Regions from separate parts of the Sphingomonas sinipercae genome, predicted to be linked through region 2. Evidence: predicted binding sites of a transcription regulator. Region 2 holds the regulator's gene; the other holds the start of a gene.
What was found. The regulator LexA, encoded in region 2, represses DNA repair genes until DNA is damaged. The targets are predictions, from matches to a motif close to GTTCCNCNCTTGTTCT.
Positions count from the first base shown of each region.

Region 1: the regulator LexA is predicted to act here: its motif matches at 5,859-5,874, upstream of G7078_RS10680 (ribonucleoside-diphosphate reductase subunit alpha).

Region 1 covers NZ_CP049871.1:2,046,440-2,054,421, forward strand. Annotated here, with positions in the region: gene G7078_RS10660 (Csu type fimbrial protein) at 1-75, opposite strand, end outside; gene G7078_RS10665 (fimbria/pilus outer membrane usher protein) at 1-2,294, opposite strand, end outside; gene G7078_RS10670 (fimbrial biogenesis chaperone) at 2,257-2,988, opposite strand; gene G7078_RS10675 (Csu type fimbrial protein) at 3,052-3,579, opposite strand; gene G7078_RS10680 (ribonucleoside-diphosphate reductase subunit alpha) at 3,931-5,805, opposite strand; gene G7078_RS10685 (winged helix-turn-helix domain-containing protein) at 6,132-6,737, opposite strand; gene G7078_RS10690 (serine hydrolase domain-containing protein) at 6,808-7,982, shown strand, end outside.
Region 2 covers NZ_CP049871.1:978,443-986,424, reverse strand. Annotated here, with positions in the region: gene tpiA (triose-phosphate isomerase) at 42-797, opposite strand; gene G7078_RS05115 (peptidylprolyl isomerase) at 923-2,860, shown strand; gene lexA (transcriptional repressor LexA) at 2,926-3,579, shown strand; gene G7078_RS05105 (VOC family protein) at 3,587-3,958, shown strand; gene G7078_RS05100 (VOC family protein) at 3,972-4,316, shown strand; gene G7078_RS05095 (DUF4242 domain-containing protein) at 4,317-4,589, opposite strand; gene G7078_RS05090 (ComEC/Rec2 family competence protein) at 4,594-6,672, opposite strand; gene gltX (glutamate--tRNA ligase) at 6,798-7,982, shown strand, end outside.

The DNA.
Region 1 (7,982 bases), 1.0 Mb from region 2:
TGTACTCCAAGGTCGGCAACGAGGTCCGCATCCGCGGGAATTGCGAGGGGGATGCGGCAAGCCCCGCCCTTCCATTCTAGCCGCACGCTTTGGCTGTTACCGACATCTTCGAAAAAGAATTGCCCGTCGGGTCCGCCTATCGACTCCTTCCCGTCGTCGAGTTTTGCGATCGCGTCGGACGGGACCGGATTGCCATTCGGCAGGACCGCAGTGATGAGCACTGCCTGTCGCCGAGCGGCATCAAAAACGAGACGCGAGCCAGTTCGACGGTAAGGTCGGACGGACTGTTCGTACGATCCTGCCGACACGCCGAGCGGCAGATCTCCCTGCTCAATGCGAATCACATTCCTGTCGAACGCGCGCAGCAGCGGGACGACGGCGGTGCCATCCTTCCCGGTCCGTGCGACCAAGGCGTTGTCGGCATAAACGCGAACACCCTTGAATCCATCAGTTTGAACGATCGCAAAGCTATCGGCCAATTCGCGAGCTACCAACGGCCGACCATCAATCATGCCGATTGCTCCGCGAACGCTGCCACGAACCGCGTTCGCGCCGGCTGCGCGAGCAATGCCAACCTCGAAGGCCTGTCGATCGTTCTGATAGAAACCCCGAGCTTCAAGCCGTTCGACCGCGCCACGCGCTGCGCGGACTTGATATCCGTAACCCGTCCCTGGGGGTAGATCCTGCTGCAGCGAGGCGACCTGATAGGACCGGCCCTCTTCATAGCGATAAGCGATACTGCTATTTCGCCGGCCTAATGGGGTCGAAAGGTTGAAACCGAGCAGGGGCGATTTTCCTTTCCCTGCATAGAGGGCCGTCATGGAGAGACTGCTCCCGCCGATGAAAGGCAGAGTAGCGGTCATTCCCGCGAAGTGCTGGCGCGGACGATCGGTCCAGTGACGGATGAGAACATTGCCGCCGAGGCGCATTCTCCCGACAGGTGCGCTGACAATCGCCCGGATCGATGTCGACGGGTAAGCAGCAGCGCCGTAGTCGGCGACGGACTTATAGCGCGACGAAGCGAACTGCGCGTCCACGGAGAAGGTCAACGCGCGCTGTTGGCGTTCAAGATTGAAACCGATCAAGTGCCCGATCCCTTTGGGCCCGCGGCTCGCGCCCCCGACCCCGCCCACGATCAGTGATTTTCCGAGCAGATAGGACATACCCATCGACGCCAGCTGGGCATGCGGTGACGCTTCAGCGTGCGCCTCCGCAGTCAATCGCGACGATACGCCGCGGCGGTGCGTCGCGGAAAACACCGGGCTGGCATAATCCGCGCTTCGAAGGGCGAAGCTTTTCCGAAGAAATCCGACTTCATAAGAAAAGTCCTGCAAGCCCTTCCGCAGCAATTCCGTGGATGCGTAATAATCCACGGTGACCTCTGACTGGCGGCCCAGGGCATCGCGGACGACGAGCGATATGCGGCCATCGCCCGAGACCACGGGAATATTCGTGACTTCAAACGGGCCTGCCGGAACTGCGTGGGATCCGGCCAGCACGTCGTTGACATAGACGTCAGCAACCGAGGGGACGGCCGCGCTGCCGTTCAGACTTGAAACCGGAAAGGTGATGAGTCCTGGGCGAATAGAAAAGTCGCTGCCCCATTGCAGGCCGGCCAGGCGAAATGGGCGAGCAGCGGCGCTGCCTCGGCTGATTGCATCGCCAATCCGGAAGAAATGCAGGTTGTCCGGATTTTCGCGTGTCCAGTTCGTTTCCAGGCGAACCGGCCGAAGCCTTCGCCCCTCGTAGTTGATCGCAAAGCGGCCCGAACCGTATCCGAGACTGGAGAACAGTCCGGCTTCGAACAGCGCACCGCCCTGCATGTCGCCAGAATTGCGTTCCCCGAACAGATCGTAGTTCAAGAATGCCCCCGTACCCGGCGGAGTCATGGGCGGAAGGTCAAGCAGCGACAGATCGAGACTCGACGGGATGAACGCGGACGGCGGCGCCTTCACTTCAAGGCGCTGTTGCGTTTCAAGAATGACGTATTTTACCAACGGCAGGTCGTCCAGCGCGACGATCCGTTCGTCATCGACAACGACCGAATCGACGCCTTGGAGATTGAGCCGCCACGCGGTTGCATCAGCCACGCGTATGTACAACTTACCGGCGCCATCCGCGAACACGACGACGCTTTCCGCGACGGGCTGGTCGTTGACCGCTGCGCTGACGATCGACTGCGTGAACTCTGTCGCAACAACGGCCCCGGACACCTGGCCGGGCAATGCGACGCAGGCGACGATCGCCGCGGCGTGACTAGTTAGGCTGAAGCGGAACCTGCACGGACTGCTCACCCTTGCCCCCTGCAAACCTGACTGTCAGCAGCTCGCCACTTCTGGCTCGCGGCGCCGAACCGATTTTCCAAGACTTCATGCCCCCGGCCAGAATTGTGCCCGGGCGCCCCTGATGCTTTCCGGTCCCCCCCGACGCGAATCCCCATTGCAACGAAGTGATTTGAAACCGCGACCCTCCCGCGTTGCTCGCGCTCAGCGTCACGAGACCGTCCGCTGAGCGAGTGGCCTTCCAGGCGAGGACTGGCTGAGCGGGATTCGCGGTCAGGATGAAGCACGGAACATCAAAGCGCAGGAGCATAGTGACCGTCCCACTCACGCTTTTCTGTGAAGGCACTTCCTCGATGATAATGCGATAGGCCTTTTCGGATGCCCGGTCGCGCGCTTTCGGACCAAGTCGGATGACCTGGGAGCCGCCGGCGGCGATGCGCGCCAGCGGGGGCGACAAGACGATGTCCCGCGTATCCTCGTAAACATCGGCCCCGGCGGCCTGGCGCCAGGCGAGGACCTTCGTTCGAATAACGACGGGTTCAGTTCCAACATTGTCGACGGTGATCAACGCGGCCGCCTTATCGGGCTTCACTTCGACGAGGACCGGATTGATCTGGAAAGTGGATGCCGCTGCAGGCTGCACGCCGAACACGCCAAGCGCGAGCGCGAGGCCGTTCAGACAGGCGAAGCGAAATTTACGGGGCATTGGCCGATCCGCACTTACCGCGGCGGAGCATTTGGAGCCCCGCCGCGGAAGCACGAAGTTCAATCAGTAGAGGAGCGTCAGGACGACCGTGTCCGCATAGTCGCCAGCGGGAACGGCGGTCTGACCGGCCGGGATCTTCGCATAAACGGTTTTCGCCTGCGCCGACCCGGTTCCCACGCCGCTGAAAGTGTAAATCGTGTTGGGGCCATTGAAATCGGCAAGCCAGACGTTGGTGCGGGCACTGTCCAGATAGAGATTGTACTTCAACATGTCGCTCGTCGTGGTCGACGTCATGCGACGATCCGTGTCGAGCGCGTCGACACCTTCGCCTTCACTGGCCATCACTTCCCAAGCCGTGCCGTTCGTGCAGACGACGCTCATGCCGCCGGTCGCGGGGATCGAGGAGTTCAGGGTAACGTCGATGGTGCCGAAAGCCACCGGCGTGGCGCTTACACGGCACGTCGGCGTCACCGTGGCCGAAATCTCCAGGTTAGTCGAAGTCGTCGATTGCGCCGACGCAGTTTGCGACCCGAACGCGAGGCCTGCAGTACAGATAGCAACGAACCCGTGCCGAATTTTCTTGCTGATCATCTTAATATCCCCATCAATGTTCTTCGCAAATCAAACTCGACACGCCTCACGAACAAGCACGGAGGTCTGTCCGCGCCTGTCAAACTCATCTGACGACGAAGTGCGACGGCCCCGGCATCACTGCCGAGGAAGCCTTTTGCGTAAATGTGAGAACCCCCCACGGATTCAATTGCCACCATTTTGGCGGCAGAGGTCAACTATTTGTTAACCCTAGAAAGATCAACTAAAAAACAGGTGACTGTCCGATTTTTCGACGAACGGTGGTGCGTTTCGGTAGCGTCTTAATGTTTGGTGACGCCAGATGCGTCGCCATGCGCCTCGCCCGCCGCCTGTCGAATAGCCGCAACCCGCTTATTGGCAGGCCAGGCACTCATCATAGTCGGTGGTCGAGGCGAGCTGGATTTCCTTGAGGTTGGGGGTGTTGTCGGCCTCCACCCCGCCGGCGAAACCGGCGCGCTGCACCGACTTCGAGCGCAGGTAATAGAGCGACTTGATGCCCAGTTCCCAGGCGCGAAAGTGGAGCATCAGCAGGTCCCACTTGTCGACGTCGGCCGGGATGAACAGGTTCAACGACTGCGCCTGGTCGATGAACGGCGTGCGGTCGGCGGCAAGCTCGATCAGCCAGCGCTGGTCGATTTCGAAGCTGGTCTTGAACGTGTCCTTTTCGTCCTGGGTCAGGAAGTCGAGGTGCTGCACGCTGCCGCCATTTTCGAGGATCGAGTTCCAGACGTTGGTCGAATCCTTCGACTTTTCCTGCAGCAGCCGCTCCAGGTACGGGTTCTTGATCGAGAAGCTGCCCGACAGCGTCTTGTGCGTGTAGACGTTGGCCGGGATCGGCTCGATGCAGGCGCTGGTGCCGCCGCAGATGATCGAGATCGACGCGGTCGGAGCGATCGCCATTTTGCAGGAAAAGCGCTCCATCACGCCCATGTCGGCGGCGTCGGGGCACGGCCCGCGCTCGACCGCGAGCTGCATCGAGGCTTCGTCGACCTGCGCCTTGATGTGCTTGAACATCTTGAGGTTCCAGCTTTTCGCCATCGCCCCTTCGAACGCCAGGTTCCGCTTTTGCAGGAAGCTGTGGAAGCCCATCACGCCAAGGCCGACCGACCGTTCGCGCTCGGCGCTGTACTTGGCGCGCGCCATTTCGTCCGGCGCGCGGGCGATATAATCGGTGAGCACGTTGTCGAGGAAGCGCATCACGTCCTCGATGAACTGCTTGTCGCCGTTCCATTCGTCCCAGGTTTCGAGGTTGAGCGAGGACAGGCAGCAGACCGCGGTGCGGTCGGCGCCGAGATGGTCCTTGCCCGTCGGAAGCGTGATTTCCGAGCATAGGTTGGAGGTCGAAACCTTGAGGCCGAGGTCGCGGTGATGCTTGGGCATCGACCGGTTCACTTGGTCGATGAAGATGATGTACGGCTCGCCGGTCGCAAGGCGGGTTTCGACCAGCTTCTGGAACAGGGCGCGGGCGTCGACCTTGCCGCGCTCCGATTGGTCCTTGGGGCTGCGCAGGATGAACTCGTCGCCGCTGCGCACCGCTTCCATGAACTCGTCGGTGACGAGCACGCCATGGTGCAGGTTGAGCGCCTTGCGGTTGAAGTCGCCGCTGGGCTTACGGATTTCGAGGAATTCCTCGATCTCCGGATGGTTGATGTCGAGGTAGCAGGCAGCCGACCCGCGGCGCAGCGAGCCCTGCGAAATCGCCAGCGTCAGCGAGTCCATGACCCGGACGAACGGGATGATGCCGCTGGTCTTGCCGTTGAGGCCGACCGGCTCACCAATGCCGCGAACGCTGCCCCAATAGGTGCCGATGCCGCCGCCCTTGGACGCCAGCCAGACATTCTCGTTCCAGGTGCCCACGATGCCTTCGAGGCTGTCGGAAACGCTGTTGAGGTAGCAGCTGATCGGCAGGCCGCGACCGGTGCCGCCATTGGACAGGACCGGCGTCGCCGGCATGAACCACAGGCGCGAGATATAGTCATAGACGCGCTGCGCGTGATCCTGGTCGTCGGCGTAAGCGGAAGCGACCCGGGCGAACAGGTCCTGGTAATTCTCGCCGGGCAGCAAATAGCGGTCGCGCAGCGTGTCCTTGCCGAATTCGGTCAGCAGCGCATCGCGCGACTCGTCGGTCTTCACGTCGAAAGCGCGGGTGTCGACAGTCTTGCTGTCACGGACGGTCGTGGTGACGACGTCGTCGCTGCTGACTTCGGTGCCGGTTGAAAAATCCATCGCGCTTCCCCGCTCGCTTGCCGATCCGCCCAAAGTATCCGGGCCGGACCTGTGTTCCTGACTTGTTCGACTCGGAGTCACCCGAGCCTGATACGCCCTTTTGCTGCCCAATGCCCGTATCCGAGAGTCCGGGCGGCTGTGGAAAACGGGGACGAAGCAGGTCCGTCACCGGAATAGCAGATTCCGGCGCCAAACACCATGTATTGCGTGCGTCCCCCGACGTCCTACCAGCTATTGTGCCTCAACTGTCGAACAACGCAAGCGGGTAAATGTGGGGTGAAGCATTTTTCCTGTGGATTTGGCGGACCGCCAGGCGACGGCTCGTCTCAGCTCGATCGTTTCGCGAAGGCCGCGTGGACGAGGTATTCGGGACCGTCGCCTTCAAGCGCTTCATAGCGGGCAAAAAGTTCGCCAAGCTCCTGCCCAAGCGCTCGAACCGTCGCGGTATCGAGTCGCAGGACTGCCCAGAGCTCGCCGGCGGATGGCGGTTGGTTAGCCTTTCTCGGGACCAGCTGAATCTCTGGCGCCCCGTCGGCGGTGGCGCTGACCCGCACGCCGGCAAGATCGGACTTGTAGAAGTTGTGCTCCAGCAAGGAACGAAGCTCGCTCGCCAGGTCGCTCGTGAACAGCTGCTCCATCGCCCCGGACGGAAGGAAGAAACTGGCGGCCGTGGTGCGGTAATATTTGACCGGCTTGCCCTGCCGCCGGTCCTCCCGAGCGACGTAAAGCAGGCCACGTTCGAGCAGGCGCTGGACATGGTAGAAGACGTAGCCGACCGGCCGTTCCAACGTGGCTGCGACCGCGGTGACGGACCTGGGCTCCGGCGCGAAGGCGAGAAGGATTCGCCGCTTCGCCTCGTCCGCGAACAGGCGCGCGAGCGCCGGATCGCTAACTACGCGCTCTGAACTTTGATCTTGGGCTGTTTTTCGCAATTCGCCACCTCCTACCAAGCGCCGGCAAACTTGGAAGGGGTGGAATTTGAAAACGCCAGATTCGATGAGGATGACGAAGACCAGGCTGCGCGGTTCGCTGGGACTGCTCGCAGCCGTATCGATGCTTGCCGGTGCCGCCGCGCAAGCGGCCCAGCCGGAGAGAATGGCAGTGGCTCAAGGACCTCAGGCGACCGGCAAGGCGATCATCGATTGCGCTGCCACATTTGCGGAGGCCGACGAATTTTTGGGCGTTGTGATGGTCCAGTCAGGCGGCCGGACGATCGCGTCCGCCGCATATGGCATGGCCGATCCGAGCCGGGGCGTGAGGAACAGGCTCGAGACGCCGTTCAACATCGCATCGGCCGGCAAGATCTTTACGTCGACCGCTATCGGCCAGTTGATCGACCGCGGCAAAGTTCGCCTCGACGACAAGGCGCGGACCTATTTGCCGGAGTTGCCTGCGGCATTCGCAACGATCACGGTTGGCCAGCTGCTCGACCATAGTTCCGGCCTGCCCGAGGCCGTCAAGGACAATCCCGGCGATCTTGCGCGCGCAACGACCGCCCGCGAACTTGTCCCGACAATCGCCGCGCACAAGCCATTGTTCGAGCCGGGGACCCAGCACCGTTATTCGAACACGGGCCCGATCCTCTCGGCGGCAATCGTCGAAGCGGTCACCGGCATGAGCTTTAGCGATTATGTCCAAAGGCATGTTTTCGGGCCGGCGGGGATGAAAGCAAGCACGGTGCGCACCAGGCCCGCCGACGCCGCCCAGATGTTGACTCGATCACTGGTCCTGACGGGCGAAATGCACATCGTGTCGAGCGAAAAGAGTCCGCGGCGGGTGTCGACATTCACCTCCGGCGGCGGGCCTTACGGCGGTGGTTACAGCAACGCTCCCGACTTGCTTCGCTTTGCCCGCACGCTCACGTCCGGCAAACTCCTCTCGGCGCGGACGAGGGCCGAACTTTGGGGCCATTCCGCGCGCGTGCCGGGGGCAGGCCCGGGAGACTATGCGTACGGCTTCCAGACGAGCAGGAATGGCGACAGGATGAGCGTCGGTCATAGCGGGCTGATGGGCGGCGCCAATGCCGAGGTGCATTGGGCGTCTGACGGTGCCTGGTCCTTCGTGATCCTGTCGAATTACGACCCGATGTCCGCGACCATTATCGGCAATGCGGCGCGCCTTGCGCTTCTGGGACTGGAAAATCCGAAAAACGCCTGCGCCGCAGCAAAGGGCGGACG
Region 2 (7,982 bases):
GAGAATGTGCGGCGGCGACTTAGGCGATGGCCGCGGCGCGTTCAACCTTCGCCCGCTGCGGCGGCGGCGGCGATGATCGGAACGAAATCCTCCGACTTGAGGCTGGCGCCCCCGACCAGCGCGCCATCGACGTCGGCAACGGCGAAGATTTCGGCCGCATTCTGCGCCTTCACCGAGCCGCCGTAGAGAATGCGGATGCTCTGCCCCGCCGCGCCGTAAGCGGCGACCAGCCGCTGCCGCAGCGCGCCGTGCATTTCACCGATATCTTGCGGCGTGGCGGTGCGGCCCGTCCCGATCGCCCAGATCGGTTCGTAGGCTATAGCGAGCTTGTCGACCGAAATGTCGCGCGGAAGCGAGGCGTCGAGCTGCCGCTGGACCGTCGCGACCGCATCGCCCGCTTCGCGCACTTCCAGCGATTCGCCGACGCACAGGATGACCAGCAGCCCACCGCCCAGGCCGGCCTGCGCCTTCGCGCGCACCTCCGCGTCGGTTTCGCGCTGCGCTTCGCGCCGTTCGGAATGGCCGACGATGACCATCGCCGCACCGGCATCGAGCAGCATCGTCGTCGAGCTGCAGCCGGTGTGCGCGCCCTGCGCGGCACGGTGCACGTCCTGCGCGCCGATCGGGAATGGCGCGACCTCGCGGGCCGCGCGCTCCAGCAAGGTGGCCGGCACGCACAGGCCGCTGTCGACGTTGGGGTAAGCGCTCGACGCGTCGGCAATGGCGCGGATTTCGGCGAGGTCGCTGCCGACCCCGTGCATCTTCCAATTTCCAACCACCAGCTTCGTTCGCGGCATCGTCTTCCCCTGATCCAAGAGCGGTTCCCTAGCGGCGCTGCGGAGCTTCGGGAAGCGGCGCGCTTGATGGAGGCCGCAGGCGCCCGTAAAGCCCTGCGACCGTCCCAAGAGAGTTCAAATTCCAAATGCTTCAGTCCTTCCGCAACGCGTCCAAGTCGAAGATCGGAACGATCGTCGTCGCGCTGATCGGCGTGTTCATCCTGATCGGCTTCGCAATGGGCGATATCCAGGGGCTTGGCCTGAGCGGGAACGGCGGCCTTGGCAGCTCGACCCTGGCCAAGACCGGCTCCCTGGAAGTCACCGACCGCGACATGCGCCGGGCGATGGAGCGGCAGCTGACGCAAGTGCGCGCGCAGAACCCGGAAGCGACCTACGCGGACCTGGCCGGCGATTTCGACCCGCTGCTGCAAAGCTTGATCGACCAGCGCACGCTCAAGGCCTTCGCCGACAAGTTCGGCTTCCAGGTCTCCAAGCGCCTGATCGACGCGGAAATCGCCAATATCCCGGGGACCAAGGGCCTCAACGGGCAATTCAGCCAGGCCGCCTATGAAGCGTTCCTGGCGCAGCGGCGGCTGACCGATGCCGAAGTACGCGAAGTGATCGAGGGTGCGATGCTGCAGCGGATGCTGCTCCTGCCCGGCGCCAACAATCCGCGCGTGCCGCTGGGCATGGCGACGCCTTATGCCTCGATGCTTCTGGAAACGCGCGAAGCCGATGTCGCGCTGGTGCCATTGTCCGCCTTTGCCGCCGGGCTGAACCCCACCGACCAGCAATTGCAGCAATTCTATGCCTTCAACCGCAACCGCTACCTGGTCCCAGAGCAGCGCGTTCTGCGGATCGCCCGGCTTGGCCCGGAACAGGTCGCCGGAATTTCCGCGACGGACGCTGAAATCGCCAAATATTACCAGGACAACCAGGCCCAATATGCGGCCAAGGACATTCGCGTGATCAGCCAGGCGGTGGTGCCCGACCGCAACGTCGCCAACCAGATCGCGTCGAAGGCCAAGGGTGGGCAAAGCTTCGTCGACGCGGTCAAGCCCGCCGGCCTAGCCGCCGCCGACGTGTCCGTCGGGCCCCAGACCAAGGCGCAATTCACCGAGATGGCGGGGCAAGCGGTGGCCAATGCCGCCTTTGCCGCCAAGTCGGGCGCAATCGTCGGGCCGGTCCAGTCCGACCTTGGCTGGCACGTGATCAAGATCGACGGGGTGCAGAACCAGCCCGGCAAGTCGCTCGCCCAAGTGCGCGGCGAGATCGCCGAGAAGTTGACGACGGAAAAGCGGGCCAATGCCCTGGCCGACCTGGAGGCCAAGCTGCAGGATTCGATCGATAACGGCAGCAATTTCGACGAGGCTGCGAAATCGGCCGGGCTGACCGTCACTACCACGCCGCTGATTACGGCCAACGGCCAGCAGCGTGGCAATCCAGCCTATAAATTGCCGGCGGAGTTCGCAGCGGCGCTCAAGAGCGGTTTCGAGCTTGCGACCAACGATCCCCCCGTCCTCGAAGCACTTGGCGAACAAGGCTTTGCAATGGTCGCCCCGGCGCAGGTCGTGCCGGCGGCCCCGGCGCCGCTGGCGAGCATCCGCGACCGCGTGCGCCAGGACTGGATCGGGCAGCAGGCGACCGAGCGCGCGCGTGCCGCAGCCAATGCGATCGCGGCGAAGGCAACCGGCGCTGGGTCGCTTGCCGACGCGCTCAAGCAGGCGCCGGTCAAGCTTGCCCCAGCCAAGCATATCGGCGCCCGGCGGATCCAGCTGTCGCAGATGGGCGACCAGGTGCCGCCGCCGATCCGGCTGATGTTCACGCTCGGCGCCGGCAAGAGCCGCGTCGCAGCCGACCCGGAGGGCCGCGGCTATTATGTGGTCAAGCTGACGAAGCTAACGCCGGGCAACGCGCTGGCTCAGCCGGGGCTGATCACCACGGTTCAGCGCGAATTCCAGGACCCACTGGCCCAGGAATATGCGCAGCAATTCGTCGCCGCCGTCCGTAAGCAGTTGAAAGTGCGGCGGAACGAGAAAGCCATCGCCGCCACCCGCAAGCAATTGATCGAAGGCGGTAGCTGATCGCTTGACGCGATTCGCTTTGTTGCCTAGACGTTCTCCGTTCGTTCCAGAAAGGGACCGGCGGAATGCTAACTGCCAAGCAACGTGAATTGCTGATCTTCGTCCAGGACCGGCTCGGGGAAACCGGGGTCAGCCCAAGCTTCGACGAGATGCGCGAGGCGCTCGACCTGAAGTCGAAGTCGGGGGTTCACCGGCTGATTTCCGCGCTCGAGGAGCGCGGCTTCATCCGCCGCCTGCCCAACCGGGCGCGGGCGCTGGAGGTGCTCAAACTGCCCGATTCGAGCACGCCCGCCGCGGTCGCTGCCGCGGTCCGGACAGTCGTCCCGGCGCCGGCCAACGACACGATCGAAATCCCGCTGCACGGGAAGATCGCGGCCGGCACGCCGATCGAGGCGCTCCAGGGCACCGAGCATTTCGCCGTGCCCGCGGCGCTGCTCGGCCCGGGCGAGCATTATGCGCTCGAAGTGTCCGGCGATTCGATGGTCGAAGAAGGCATTCTCGACGGCGACTTCGCGCTGATCCGCAAGGTCGACACGGCGCGGGACGGTGAAATCGTCGTGGCCCTGGTCAATGCCGAGGAAGCGACGCTCAAGACCTTCCGCCGCGAAGGCGCGATGATCCGGCTCGATCCGGCCAACCGGTCGTACGAGCCGCAGCGTTACCGGCCCGAACAGATCGAAATCCAGGGGCGGCTTGCCGGTCTAATTCGCCGGTACTGAGCGGCCGATGCTCAGCCACTTGTCCTTCGGCGTTGCCGACCTGGATTCGGCGGCACGATTTTACGGGGCGGTGCTTGCCCCGCTCGGCATGGTCGAAGTGTGGAAGACGGCGGATGCCGCGGGCTACGGAGCGCCCGGGGGCGAGGACGTGTTCGCGATCAAGCAGCGGGAACATGCGGCGGCGCCCGGCCCGGGTTTTCACCTCGCCTTCGCAGCCGCGACGCGGGCGGCGGTCGATCGCTGGCATGCGTGCGGAATGGCGGCCGGTGGCACCGATCAGGGCGCGCCGGACCTGCGGCCGCATTATGGCGAGACATATTATGCGGCATTCCTGCGCGATCGCGACGATTATCTGATCGAGGCAGTGTGCAGCGTTTGAGTAAGGAGCGACCATGGCGCGGATAGATTATGTCGAATTACCAAGCATGACCGCGCACGAGCTGACGCGCGCCTTTTATGCCAAGGCGTTCGACTGGACCTTCACCGATTACGGGCCGGAATATGCCGCGACCACGACCGGCGACGTCGACCTCGGCCTGAGCGGATCGCCGGAGGACGAAATTTCGGCGCCGCTGCCGGTGATTCGAGTCGACGACCTGGAGGCGGCGTTCGATGCCGTCGGCAAGGCCGGCGGAATCATCGCCAAGCCGATCTACGCCTTTCCAGGCGGCCGCCGCTTCCACTTCATCGACCCGTCCGGAAACGAGTTGGCCGTCTGGCAACCCGCCGAAGGCTGATCAGTCGGCCGTCGTCGGGTCGATCGTGTTGCGCACCTGGCTGATCGAATTGGCGGGGAAACCGGCCGTTTGTGCGTGCTGGCGAATTAAATCTTCGCTCGGCGCCCGGTAGATGCAGTAGATCTTGTTGTCGGTCACATAGCTGTGGACCCACTGGATTTCAGGGCCGAGGTCGCGAAGGACCGCGCAACTGGTTTGCGATGCGCCCTTGAGCTCGTCCTGCCCCAACCCGCCGACGCCCGGCATCTCACGCTCAATCACGAACTGCGGCATTGTCCTACCTCCTGCCTGTGAGGACGCGGGGCATAGCCGATTTTTCCCGCAGCGTCGCCCACGGATGCTGGCCCAGCCGCGCCGCGACGCTGTCGATCCGCGGCACGCCGTCGAGGTAGAGCGCTGCGGCGCCCATGCCCTGAAGCATCGGGCGGTCGAGCTTCAGCCACCGCGGCCGGCATTGCGGCGGCAACCGGCGGTCGGCGATGACGACGTCGGCCTGACGGCAGGCGGCAATCATCTGGCGCCAGTCCAGCAGGTGGGGCGAGCGCGTGGCCATGATCCGCCAGCTACGGTCGCCCCGGCGGATGTCGGCGAGGCAGCTGTCGGTCGAGCAAGTGGCGAAAGGCGCGGCCCCGAGCGCACCGGGATCGCCGTCGAACCCGGCGCTCTCCGCCATCACTTCGCGCATGAAGTCGCCGGTCCGTTCCCGCAGCAGCAGCGGCGTCCCATCTTGGGCGACCAGGGCGACGTGCCGACCGTCGCCGCTGACGAGCAGGTCGGGTGTCGGCGAAAATGCGGCGGCTGCCGCGCCGAGCACAAGCGGGTAAAGGCCGAGCAGCCGCACCCTGGTCGTCCAAAGCGCCAGCCACAGGCCGCCAAGCGCCATCGACGCGAAGGCCAGCGTCGGCATCCGGGCGAGCATTGCAACGGCGCCCTGGGCCCCGGCGACGCTGTGCGCGATCCAGAGCAGCAGCGCGATCGCCTTGCCGGCGAGGAACCAGAGAGGCGCGCCAAGACCGAGGGAATCGAGGAAGAGCGCGCCCGCCTCCAGCGGCATGATGACGAAGGTGGTCAGCGGGATGGCGACGAGGTTGGCGCCAATCCCGTAAAGCCCGGCGCGGTGGAAATGGTAGAGCGCGAGTGGGATCAGCGCGATCTCCACCGCCAGCCCCGTGGCCACCATCCCGCCGACGGAGCGCCCGAAACGCCCCGCCACACCCTCATCGCGCCGCTGGAACGTACGCCGCGCCCAGCCGGTGGAATGGAGCGCGATGATCGCACCGACCGCCGCGAAACTGAGCTGGAAGCTCGCCCCAGCAAGCGACTCTGGCTTGACCAGCAGGATTACCAGCGCCGCGACGGCGAGCAGGCGCATACTCAACGCATCGCGGCCGAGCGCAATCCCGAGCAGGACCAGTAAAGCTACGACGCAGCTTCGGACGGTCGGCACCTGGGCGCCGGTCAGCAAAGTGTAGGCCACCCCGGCAATCGCCCCGGCGCCGGCCGAGACGAGGACGAGGTTGAAGCGGAGCGCGAGCCGTTCCGACAGTGCGAGCAGCTTGAGCGTCAGCAGCATTACCGCGCCGATCACCGCCGCAATGTGCAGGCCGCTGACCGACAGCAAGTGCGTCAGGCCGCTGCGACGCATCGCTTCGGCATCCGCCTCGCCGACCGCATTCTGGTCGCCGTTGGCAAGCGCGGTGGCGATGCCGCCTTCCCGCCCGGGCAAGCGGCCGCGGATATGTTCGCCGAGCCGGTCGCGAAGGCGGTCGAGGCCGCCCGACTTGCCGGGTGCGAGCACCGTCACCGGGCCGAGCGCTGCTCCCACGCCCCCGATCTGTTTGAACCAGGCGTCGCGGGCGAAATCGTAACCCCCGGGCATGGCCATTTGCGGCGGCGGCGCGATCCGGGCGCGAAGCTGGACCAGCGCGCCCGGTGAAAGCCCGGGCGGCTCGTCCCTCGCTTTCAGGCTGACCCGCACGCGGGGAGGAATGGCGGGATCGCGCGGCGCCAGGGTCAGCCGAACGGCGCCCTTGGCAACGAGTGGCTCGACGCGTTCGACGGTTGCTTGAAAGCTGGTGACGACCGGGCGCTCCAGCCGTGGCGCGCGGACCCATTCCGACCGCGTCCAGATCAGCGCGCAGCCGAGCGCCAGGGCTAGCGCGAACCAGCCGGCGGCGCGCTCCGCCCTGCCTCCGACCATGGCGAAACCGAGGATCCCGACTCCGCTCGACAGCGCCAGGACGGCGAACCACTGCACGGGCGTGTCGAGCCAAAACCAGAGGGCGATGCCGAGCCCGAAGCCAACGACGACCCAAGGCGGAAGCTGGGCGCGCTCCGCCTCGAGGAAGCTTTCCACCCCCTCTTTCGCTGCGCTTGCGCGCGCCTTCCAAAAGCCCCGAGCACGCTGTGGAAGAGGCGCACCCGCTATGTTAGGGGCGCTCGTCCATTGCACTGCAGCATGAGAAGAAGAGGAAAGCGGGCTTGAGCGCAAGCACCAATACGACGTCCGTGGTCACCCGCTTCGCGCCCTCCCCCACCGGGTTCCTGCACATCGGCGGTGCGCGCACCGCCCTGTTCAACTGGCTGTTCGCACGGCACCACGGCGGCAAGTTCCTGCTGCGCATCGAAGACACCGACAAGGCGCGGTCCACGACCGAGGCGATCGACGCGATCCTGGACGGGATGCGCTGGCTCGGCCTCGATTGGGACGGGCACGAATATTACCAGTCGCAATTCTGGGCCCGCCATGCGGAAGTGGCACACCAATTGCTCGAGCGCGGCCATGCCTACCGCTGCTGGATGAGCCAGGAAGAACTGGCCGCGCAGCGCGAAAAGGCCCAGTCCGAGCGACGCCCGTTCCGAATCGACAGCCCGTGGCGCGATTCCGGCAAGGAAGGCGACGGCGCTTTCGTGATCCGGCTAAAGGCTCCGCGCGAGGGCGAGACGGTCATCGAGGACAAGGTGCAGGGCCGCGTCGTCGTCCAAAACAGCGAGCTGGACGATTTCATCCTGCTGCGTTCGGACGGCAGCCCGACCTACATGCTTGCAGTGGTGGTCGATGACCATGACATGGGCGTGACCCACGTGATCCGCGGCGACGACCACCTTAACAACGCCTTCCGCCAACTGGCGATCATCAAGGGCATGGAGTGGCCGGAACCGGTCTATGCCCACGTGCCCCTGATCCACGGTGCCGATGGGGCCAAGCTGTCGAAGCGGCACGGCGCGCTTGGCGTCGATTCCTATCGCGATGAGCTCGGCTACCTGCCCGAAGCCGTCTCCAATTACCTGCTGCGGCTTGGCTGGGGCCATGGCGACGACGAAATCATCAGCCGCGAACAGGCGATCGAATGGTTCGACCTCGACCATGTCGGCAAGTCGCCTTCGCGCTTCGACTTCAAGAAACTCGAAAACCTCAACGGCCATTACATCCGCGAAGCCGACGACCGGCGGCTGGCCGACATGGTCGCGGCGCAGTTGGGGCCGAGCGCGGACCTGGAGCTGCTGGTCCGTGCGATGCCGGAGCTGAAGGCGCGTGCGACCACCGTTCACCAGCTCGCCGACGGTGCGAAATTCCTGTTCGCCCAGCGCCCGCTCGACGTCGACGAGGCGGCTTCCGCATTGCTGGGCGACGAAGCGCGCAAGCTGCTCGCCTCCGCCCACCAG